Linked DNA regions of Roseobacter denitrificans OCh 114. The main gene of each other region encodes a partner of the protein of the gene in region 3 in a complex. Links are inferred from orthologs where the notes say so. Each region holds a gene or a part of one and is shown on either strand. Other genes may lie near its edges.

The links.
Region 1: the proteins of secY (region 3) and secA are in contact, whole or in part, in a crystal structure (PDB 3DIN), measured with the Thermotoga maritima proteins. The link is inferred for Roseobacter denitrificans OCh 114 from one-to-one orthologs. Residues at the interface, in WP_004081795.1 of Thermotoga maritima: Glu108, Gly109, Glu110, Glu111, Ala236, Glu237, Arg238, Arg239, Ile240, Thr241, Ile242, Gln243, Tyr244, Ala245, Arg246, Arg247, Val248, Thr249, Gly250, Arg251, Arg252, Val253, Tyr254, Gly256, Ala257, Ser258, Thr259, Tyr260, Leu261, Pro262; in WP_004082002.1 of Thermotoga maritima: Glu261, Ala262, Arg263, Lys300, Ala301, Arg302, Thr303, Ile304, Ile305, Leu323, Tyr324, Asp325, Pro326, Val329, Ser330, Tyr333, Ile336, Lys340, Phe345, Val349, Glu363, Phe364, Tyr374, Ser375, Gly376, Gly377, Glu393, Ile395, Thr482, Ser483.
Region 2: secY (region 3) and secG share a complex: the UniProt entries of both Escherichia coli proteins name them as parts of the sec protein translocase complex. The link is inferred for Roseobacter denitrificans OCh 114 from one-to-one orthologs.

Annotation. Positions count from the first base shown.
Region 1 is NC_008209.1:372,699-376,121, forward strand. The notes cover bases 156-3,423. They hold secA (preprotein translocase subunit SecA), read right to left. Parts: upstream 3,071-3,423; coding sequence 356-3,070; downstream 156-355. Other genes in these bases: RD1_RS01785 (foldase protein PrsA), read left to right, coding at 3,245-3,423. Also shown: molecular chaperone DnaJ, read left to right, coding at 1-99. UniProt on the Escherichia coli protein: Required for protein export, interacts with the SecYEG preprotein conducting channel.
Region 2 is NC_008209.1:1,819,103-1,822,182, reverse strand. The notes cover bases 3-2,927. They hold secG (preprotein translocase subunit SecG), read left to right. Parts: upstream 3-1,244; coding sequence 1,245-1,610; downstream 1,611-2,927. Other genes in these bases: RD1_RS08810 (CTP synthase), read left to right, coding at 1,788-2,927; nthA (nitrile hydratase subunit alpha), read right to left, coding at 349-981; nthB (nitrile hydratase subunit beta), read right to left, coding at 3-352. Outside these bases: more of nthB, read right to left, coding at 1-2; more of RD1_RS08810, read left to right, coding at 2,928-3,080. UniProt on the Escherichia coli protein: Subunit of the protein translocation channel SecYEG. Overexpression of some hybrid proteins has been thought to jam the protein secretion apparatus resulting in cell death; while this may be true it also results in FtsH-mediated degradation of SecY.
Region 3 is NC_008209.1:1,361,137-1,364,196, reverse strand. The notes cover bases 18-2,922. They hold secY (preprotein translocase subunit SecY), read right to left. Parts: upstream 2,200-2,922; coding sequence 835-2,199; downstream 18-834. Other genes in these bases: rplO (50S ribosomal protein L15), read right to left, coding at 2,319-2,801; RD1_RS06635 (adenylate kinase), read right to left, coding at 191-838; RD1_RS06640 (hypothetical protein), read left to right, coding at 18-164. In the rest of the region: more of RD1_RS06640, read left to right, coding at 1-17. UniProt on the Escherichia coli protein: The central subunit of the protein translocation channel SecYEG. Consists of two halves formed by TMs 1-5 and 6-10.

The DNA.
Region 1 (3,423 bases), 990 kb from region 3 along the record:
CTGTTGGCAGAATTCGATGAGTTATCCGAGAACAACAACCCGGAATCATCTAGCTTTTTCTCGTCTGTCAAAAGCTTTTGGGACAGCATGAAGGGCTAGGGTTAAAAGCCATATGATCTGGGCGGGCCAGTCAGGCCCGCCAGCAAAACCCCATCAGGCATGGCGGATATCGACAACGGTTACGGTCCCGTTTTGATGGAGGGCGGCATACGCCCCGTGCCCGATCTTAAGCTGCTGCCATCAGGGCCGCGCAACGGTTTTTCAGCGCCGAAGACAGCAGTCCTGCGTTACCTGATACCTGATGTTTCAGGTATTTCGTCAAACGCTCAAAGATGGGACCATTCCGTTCGATGGTTCAGATCAAACGGCCGTGACAGTGTTTGAACTTCTTGCCTGACTGACAGGGACAAGGCTCGTTACGTCCCGGGTTGCCCCAGGTAGATGGGTCATTTTCGTCAAAGGCTACAGCTGCGTCCGCCGGCCCGGCAACCGGTCCGGCTTGTGCGGATACGGTCGGGCCTGCTGCCGCCGCTTGGGCAGCCGCCTGCTGGGCGCGGATCTGTTCGATCATCGCCTGTTGTTCTTCCTCCGTCATCGGACGGATTTGCGAGAGCTTTTGCGTCACATCTTCGCGCAGGCTGTCCAGCATGGATTCAAACAGTTGGAACGATTCGTTCTTATACTCGTTGAGCGGATCGCGCTGTGCATACCCACGAAACCCGACGACCGAACGCAGATGCTCCAGCGTCAACAGGTGTTCACGCCATTTCGTATCAATCGCCTGCAACAAAAGCTGTTTTTCGATGTTGCGCATGTTTTCCGCACCGAATTGACCGGCTTTTTCGGTCATCAGCTTGTCGGTCGCCTCGACCAGACGTTCGCGGATGGCTTCGTCGTCGACGCCCTCTTCCTCGACCCAATCCATCACGGGCACGTCAATGCCCAGTTGCTCCTGAACCGCGGCATACAGGCCTTCTGCATCCCATTGATCGGCGTAGGTGTTCGGCGGCAGATATTGTTCGATGAAATCGTCGATGACCTGATGGCGCATATCCGTCGTGATCTCGGACAGGTCCTTGGCTTCCATGATCTCGCGACGCTGACCAAAGATCACCTTGCGCTGCTCATTCATGACGTCGTCGAACTTCAGCAACTGTTTGCGGATGTCAAAGTTGCGGCCTTCGACCTTTGACTGCGCGCGCTCAAGAGATTTGTTGACCCAAGGGTGCACAATCGCCTCACCCTCTTTGAGGCCAAGGGTCTTGAGGACTTTCTCCAACCGTTCCGACCCGAAGATACGCATCAGGTCATCTTCGAGGCTCAGAAAGAATGACGACCGCCCCGGGTCACCCTGACGACCGGACCGCCCGCGCAGCTGGTTGTCGATGCGCCGGCTTTCGTGGCGTTCCGAGGCCAGAACATAAAGACCGCCTGCCGCCAGCACCTTGGCCTTTTCATCTGCATGCTGCGCCTCGATGCTGGCGCGCAGGGCTTCAGGGTCCGCATCGGGGTCGGCGGTCAGGGCATTCATGACCTGCAAATCCACATTGCCGCCCAGCTGAATATCCGTCCCACGGCCCGCCATGTTTGTCGCAATCGTCACCGCGCCGTATTTACCTGCATCGGCCACAATCTGCGCTTCCTGCTCGTGCTGGCGCGCGTTCAGAACATTGTGGGTGATACCGGCTTGTTTGAGCATATTGCTCAACATCTCCGACTTTTCGATGGAGGTCGTACCGACCAGAACCGGCTGGCCTTTTGCGTTGCTTTCCTTGATCTTTTCCAGCATCGCCTCGTATTTCTCGCGCGCTGTGCGATAGACCTGATCGTCTTCGTCAACCCGCGCGATGGGCTTGTTCGTCGGCACCTCGACCACACCAAGACCATAGATTTCCATGAATTCTTCGGCTTCGGTCAGGGCCGTACCGGTCATGCCGGACAGCTTGTCATACAGGCGGAAATAATTCTGGAACGTAACGGAAGCCAGCGTGATGTTTTCCGGTTTGATGTCAACGCCTTCCTTGGCCTCGATGGCCTGGTGCAGACCATCGGACAGCCGACGACCGGGCATCATACGGCCCGTGAACTCATCAATCAGAACGACATTGTCGTCGCGCACGATGTAATCCTTGTCGCGCTGGAACAGTTTATGCGCGCGCAGACCCTGATTGACGTGGTGAACAACCGTTGTGCTTTCCGGATCATAGAGCGACTGGCCCTCTTCGAGGAGGCCCTGCGCGTGCAGGATTTCTTCGAGAAACTCATTGCCCTCATCCGTAAAGGTGACGTTGCGGGTTTTCTCATCCAACTCGAAATGATCGTCACGCACCTGAGGGATCACCGCGTCGACGGTCTTGTACATCTCGGACCGATCCTGAGAGGGACCGGAAATGATCAAAGGCGTGCGCGCTTCGTCGATCAGGATACTGTCGACTTCGTCCACAATGGCGAAGTTATGCTGTTTTTGATAAATCTGATCCAACTCGGATTTCATATTGTCGCGCAGATAGTCAAACCCAAGCTCGTTATTGGTCGCATAGGTGATATCGCTGGCATAGGCCTTGCGCTTTTCATCCTCGGGCATGTCGGAATAGGCCACGCCGGTGGTCAGACCCAAGGCACCAAAGACGCTGCCCATCCAAGCGGCGTCGCGTTTTGCCAGATATTCATTGACCGTCACGATGTGCACACCACGACCCGTCAGCCCGTTCAGGTAGGCGGCAAAGGTGGCGGTCAGCGTTTTACCCTCACCGGTTTTCTGCTCGGCGATATTGCCCTGATGCAGGAACACGGCCCCCATCAACTGCGTGTCAAAGGCACGCAGCCCCAGGGCACGGCGCGCCGCCTCGCGGCAGTTGGCAAAGGCTTCGGGCAACAACGCATCGAGGCTTTCCCCCTCCAGCGCACGTTTGCGGAACTCTTCGGTCTTTTCCTTGAGCCCCTCATCGCTGAGTTTTTCGAACTCAGGTTCAAGCGCATTGATCTGGGCAATGACAGGACGGGTCGCTTTGACTTTACGGTCGTTGGGCGAGCCAAAGATCTTTCTTGAAATAGTTCCGATGCCCAGCATGCGTTCTCCAGCCGAAGTAATACGGGCAGGTGCCGATCTGCTTGCTCGTCTGCGACGCAGCCCATAGAAAGTTATTGATCGCTACACTCTTGCAGCGCCACACGCGGGATGTAAGGGTCACGCCAAACCGTGTCAATGTCGCGCCCCGTCGCGACCCCCTCATAGGACGATTACATGCAAAAACATCTCAGAATTCTGGCTTTTTCCGCGTTGACGGCAGCGATTGCTGCCCCTGTGGTTGCACAGGATGACACCGCGCTGACGGCAGACACGGTCATCGCGACAGTGAATGGCGAGGACATCAAGCTGGGTCACATGATCGCAGCGCGCGCCACGTTGGGTGAACGCTATAA
Region 2 (3,080 bases), 460 kb from region 3 along the record:
CAGTTGCAAGCACTTTGTCCACGTCTTGCGCGCGCAAGGCCCGATCCGCCAGAGGGCTTGGCACCGGGTCCGCGCCCGCGTACTCACGTGGATCGACAACACCACTGTGCACCAGCAAATCGGCCAACCCGGCTATCCATTTTTCGTAATAGCTAAAGCGCGCATAATCCGTGGGGGAGAGTTTTTCACGCGCGTGCCGTGAGATGTCGATGTTCCACTGACCCAGACTGCCAGAGGCCAGCGTCACGGCCAAGGCACGCGCATGCCAGTCCTCTTTGAAGCGCAGGTTCTCATTTTCCGGTATGACAGGGCCGTCGCCATACCGCCCGCCCATGTCGTGCGGACGTGTCATGTCGTGCCCGCCGCGGGGTAGTGCGCGAGGCCCGTGCCGATCATGCTGTCGCGGGTGACGAGGTCCATCAAGGCCTTCTCATCCAATCCGTCGGTGCCATCGGGACGTCGCGGAATGACCAGATAGCGCACCTCGGCTGTGCTGTCCCAGACGCGCACGGCCACGTCAGAGGGCAAGGCGACCCCAAAGTCCGCCAGCACCTTTCGCGGCTCGCGTACCGCGCGGGCGCGATACGCATCCGATTTATACCAAGTCGGCGGAATGCCGAGCAGCGGCCAAGGATAACAGCTGCACAGGGTGCACACGACCATGTTATGAACGCTATCCGTGTTTTCAACGGCCACCATATGTTCGCCCTGACGCCCATAATATCCCAGTTCGGACACGACCTTTGTAGCATCCTCCAGCAAGGCGGCGCGGAACGCGGGGTCCGTCCATGCTTTGACCACCACATGCGCTCCGTTGCGCGGGCCGATCCTGTTTTCATAGGTATCAATGATCGCATCCAGCGCTTGCGGATCAATCAGCCCTTTTCGGGTCAGCAGCGTTTCCAGAGCCTTGATGCGCAGCGCAGGGTCGCTGGGCAGCAGAGTATGCGGGTGAGTGTGGTCATCGTGATCATGCGGCATGACGCAAGGATGCGTCCAAGCGGCCATGTTTGTCCAGTCGCTTTGGATGGCAAATGCTGAACCTGGCCACCAAAGGGCCCCGGGCTTCATGCCGGCAAAGGCCGAAGTGAGAGGCAATATCAACCGGTTCGCGCAGCACGATCGAGGCTTGCGAGGGGCCGCAATCGACCTGTTGCGGCAACCTCGATTGGAATCCTCCCTTGCGGGTGGGGACAAACTTGCCTAGATACGCCCAAAGTCGCTTTGAACCCCACAGGTCCTTCATGGAAAACGTCGTCCTGATCATACACCTTATCCTCGCTTTGGGGCTGATCGCAGTCGTACTGCTGCAGCGTTCCGAGGGGGGTGGCCTTGGCATGGGTGGCGGTGGTGGTGGCGCCATGACCGGACGCGCGGCGGCTACCGCCCTGGGCAAGGTCACATGGCTGCTGGCGATTGCTTTTATCTGTACCTCGATCACGCTGACGATATTTGCGGCTGAGAACGCATCGGGATCTTCGGTGATTGACCGCCTCGGCGTGACGCCACCGGCGGCGGATCGCGGCGAGACGCCCGCACTGCCCGACAGTGACCTCTTGCTGCCCCCCTCGGCAGATGAGAACGCGCCTTTGGTGCCGACGCTGGACTGACATAGCACTACAACACCTTGAGAATTGTCAGGATTTTGCAACATCATATTGCGAGTGGCCTTGCTTTGCCCGCACGAATCCTGATAAACTTTACTCCCGTGGTGCTGCGACTTTTCGCAGTCGAAATTTCGCGAAACGGACTTTAATTCGCGGCGACGCACGGGAGCAGCTCAAGCAATGGCACGATATATTTTCATCACCGGTGGCGTGGTTTCGTCGCTTGGAAAAGGGCTGGCCTCGGCGGCTCTGGGTGCCTTGCTGCAGGCGCGTGGTTTCTCGGTCAGATTACGCAAGCTCGACCCCTATCTGAATGTTGACCCCGGCACGATGTCACCCTTTGAACACGGTGAGGTTTTTGTTACGGATGATGGCGCGGAAACCGACCTTGATCTGGGACACTATGAGCGTTTCACCGGTGTCGCGGCGCGCAGCACTGATTCCGTATCTTCCGGGCGGATTTATTCCACGGTTCTGGAAAAGGAACGGCGCGGTGATTACCTGGGCAAAACCATACAGGTGATCCCCCATGTGACGAATGAGATCAAGGATTTCATCGCCATCGGCGACGATGAGGTTGATTTCATGCTGTGTGAAATCGGCGGGACGGTCGGTGATATCGAAGGCTTACCATTCTTTGAAGCGATCCGGCAGTTCACCCATGACAAGCCGCGCGGGCAATGCATCTTTATGCACCTGACCTTGCTGCCCTATCTTGCCGCCTCAGGCGAGTTGAAAACCAAACCGACGCAGCATTCGGTCAAAGAACTGCAATCCATCGGCATTGCGCCCGATATCCTTGTCTGCCGCTCCGAACACCCGATTCCGGAAAAGGAACGGGAAAAAATCGCGCTGTTCTGCAACGTGCGCAAGGAAGCCGTTGTGGCGGCCTATGATCTGAAAACCATCTACGACGCGCCGCTTGCCTATCACGAACAGGGGCTTGATCAGGCTGTTCTGGATGCGTTTGACATCTCACCCGCGCCCAAACCCGACCTGACGGTATGGCGGGATGTGTCGGACCGGGTGCATAATCCCGAAGGCGAAGTCAAAGTGGCCATCGTCGGCAAATACACGCAGCTTGAGGATGCGTATAAATCCATTGCCGAGGCGCTGACCCACGGCGGAATGGCGAACCGCGTCAAGGTGATCGTGGAATGGGTCGACGCCGAAGTCTTCGACACGCAGGATGTCGCGCCGCACCTTGAAGGGTTCCACGCGATCCTTGTCCCCGGCGGGTTTGGAGAACGCGGCACCGAAGGCAAGATTAAGGCCGCTCAATATGCACGCGAGCACAATGTACCCTACCTTGGCATTTGCCTCGGCATGCAGATGGCCGTGATTGAAGCGGCCCGCAATGTGGCCAACATCAAGGCCGCAGGGTCCGAGGAATTCGACCATGAAGCGGGCAAGAAACGGTTTGAACCGGTTGTCTATCACCTCAAGGAATGGGTGCAGGGCAACGCCAAAGTG
Region 3 (3,060 bases):
GGGAAACCAACAAACAGGTGGTGTCTGTTCTGGAAGCGGCCATCAAGCACCTCAAGGATCAGAAGATCAAAGGGGCCAAAAAGCGCAATGCTGCCTTTTATGACTTCATCCTGCACCGGATTCCCAGCTTCGCGGCCCAGATCAGAAAGCCTGACGAAGTTTAAGTCGGGATCTTAGCCGGTGTCGGCGTTTACGCGTCCAACACAGCCTTGATTTCGCCCTGCACCGCATCAATCGCGCCCAGACCGTCGACCCGCGACAGCATGCCCTTGGCATAGTAATACCCGATCAGCGGCGAGGTCTGTTTGTAATATTCCATCAGACGCGTCTTGAGGCTTTCCTCATTGTCATCCGCGCGACGCTTGAATTCCTTGGCCTGCCCGCAATTGGTGCACACCCCGTCGGCCGGGATTGGCTTGGTTTGATCGTTGTAGACCTCACCGCAGCCCGCGCAGGTCGACCGTGCCGTGATCCGCGCCACAAGGGCTGCATCATCAACGCGCATCTCAACCACTTTATCCAGCGTCTGGCCCGTTTCTTCCATCAAAGCACCCAAGGCATCGGCCTGCGCCAAAGTGCGTGGGAAACCGTCAAAGATGAAACCCGACGCCTCGACCGTATCCAGCTTTTCCTTGATCAGACCGATCACGATCTCATCCGTCACCAGGGCACCGCGCGCCATCACATCGGCGACAACCTTTCCCATCTCCGTGCCGCTGTCCTTGGCCTCGCGCAGCATATCACCGGTGCTCAACTGGACCATGCCGCGCTCTTGTTCGAGCATCCGGGCCTGTGTTCCTTTACCGGCCCCTGGTGGCCCCAACAGTATTATATTCATCGACGCACAGGGCTCCGTTTCTTGCGGCCCTTGCCGCTTTTGCCGCGCAGTTGCGACTTCTCCAGCAGGCCTTCGTATTGGTGGGCCAGCAAATGGCTTTGCACTTGCTGAATGGTATCCATCGTTACCGAGACGACAATGAGAACAGATGTGCCGCCGAAATAGAACGGAATGGCGAATTCACCGCGCAGGATTTCCGGCAAGAGGCACACAGCCGCCAGATAGGCCGAGCCCAGAACCAGCACGCGGTTCACCACATATTCCAGATATTCCGAGGTCTTCTTGCCCGGGCGGATGCCCGGAATGAACCCGTTCTGGTTTTTAAGGTTATCCGCCACATCGTCTGGCTTGAAGCTGACGTTGAACGTGTAGAAATAGGTAAAGAACACAATCATCGTCGTGAAAAACGCCAGATAGAGCGGCTGACCGGGGCCAAAATTCGCCAGCAGCCACGACATGATCGGGTTCGTCGAATTGCCCGAGAACGTGCTGATCGTTACCGGCAGCAACAAAAGCGACGAGGCAAAGATCGCCGGGATAACGCCCGCCGGGTTGACCTTGACCGGCAAGTGGCTGGAACCACCGTCATAAACCTTCATGCCCACCTGACGGCGCGGGTATTGTATGTGGATCTTGCGCAGGGCACGCTCCATGAACACCACGAACATGATCGTCGCGATCACCATGATAATCACACCGATGATCACCGCAGGGCTGATCGCGCCCGAGCGGCCAGAGGCAAAGAACTGCGCCATCGCGGCCGGAACCTCGGCGATAATGCCCACAAAGATGATCAGCGAAATACCGTTACCGATGCCGCGCGCGGTGATCTGCTCGCCCAGCCACATCAGGAACATGGTGCCACCGACCAGCGTAATCACGCAGGATGCGCGGAAAAACATGCCCGGATCGGTGACGATGTCGCCCGCTTCAAGGCTCACCGCAAGGCCATAGGCCTGCAACGTGGCAAGGAAAACCGTACCATAGCGCGTGTATTGGTTGATCTTCTTGCGGCCCTGCTCGCCCTCTTTCTTCAGGGCTTCCAGCTTGGGCACCATGGCCGTCATAAGCTGCACGATGATCGAGGCCGATATATAGGGCATGATGCCCAGGGCAAAGATCCCCATCCGCCCCAAGGCGCCGCCGGTAAACATCGACACCATACCGCCGATGCCCTGCCCCGCCTGCTCCATGAACTCGCGCAGGGCGACGCCATCAATCCCCGGCACCGGGATAAACGTCCCGAGGCGGTAAACGATCAGCAGTCCCAGCGTAAACAGGATACGGTTGCGCAGGTCAGTTGCCTTACCCAGCGCGGACCAACTCGTATTGGCAGCCATGCTCTCGACAGCAGAAACCATGAAGGGCTCTCTTTCGTAACAAATGCGCCGCCCGGGCCGTTTTCCGGCTGGGCGGCGTCATGGAAAACTAAAGACGTATGTAAGCGGCGCAGCCGCCGCCCACAAGTCTGATCTTGGGCTTACGCCTCTGACGTTTCCGCGACGGGCGCCGTAACGGTCAGGGAACCGCCCGCTTTGGCCACGGCTTCGATAGCGGATTTGGATGCGCCGGTGACTTCGATGTTCAGTTTGCCCGTCACATCGCCCTTGGCCAGCACGCGAATACCGTCCTTCTTGCGACGCACGAGGCCGGAGGCAATTAGTGCGTCTTCGGTGATGGCGGCGCTCGCGTCGATCTTGCCCGCATCCACGAATTTCTGGATGAGACCAAGGTTTACAACGGCATAGGCCTTGCGGTTCGGCTTGTTGAAGCCCCGCTTTGGCAGACGTTGATAGAGCGGCATCTGGCCGCCCTCATAGCCCTTGATGGCCACACCCGAACGGGATTTCTGACCCTTGATACCCCGGCCACCCATTTTACCGGTGCCAGAACCCGGACCACGCCCAACGCGCTTGCGTTTCTTGGCCGCACCATCATTGTCGGAAAGTTCATGCAGTTTCATTGTCGCTTCTCCTTTTGCCGGATGTGGTCCCCAGCGACGGGAGCGACCAAACACGGCGTTTCGATTCTATGTCACCAAAATGGTGATCGTGGGCATATAATCGACGGGTATGCAGGGATCAAGGTCAAGATTGCTTTGTGACCCTCATAAATGTTGATTGAAATGTTGCCACTTGCCCGATTAAAATCTCGCGCTGTGGGAGTATAAGCTTGGCTAGAGGAGCTTCGTCACTTGGACGGCTGACGCCTAAGTTTTGAAG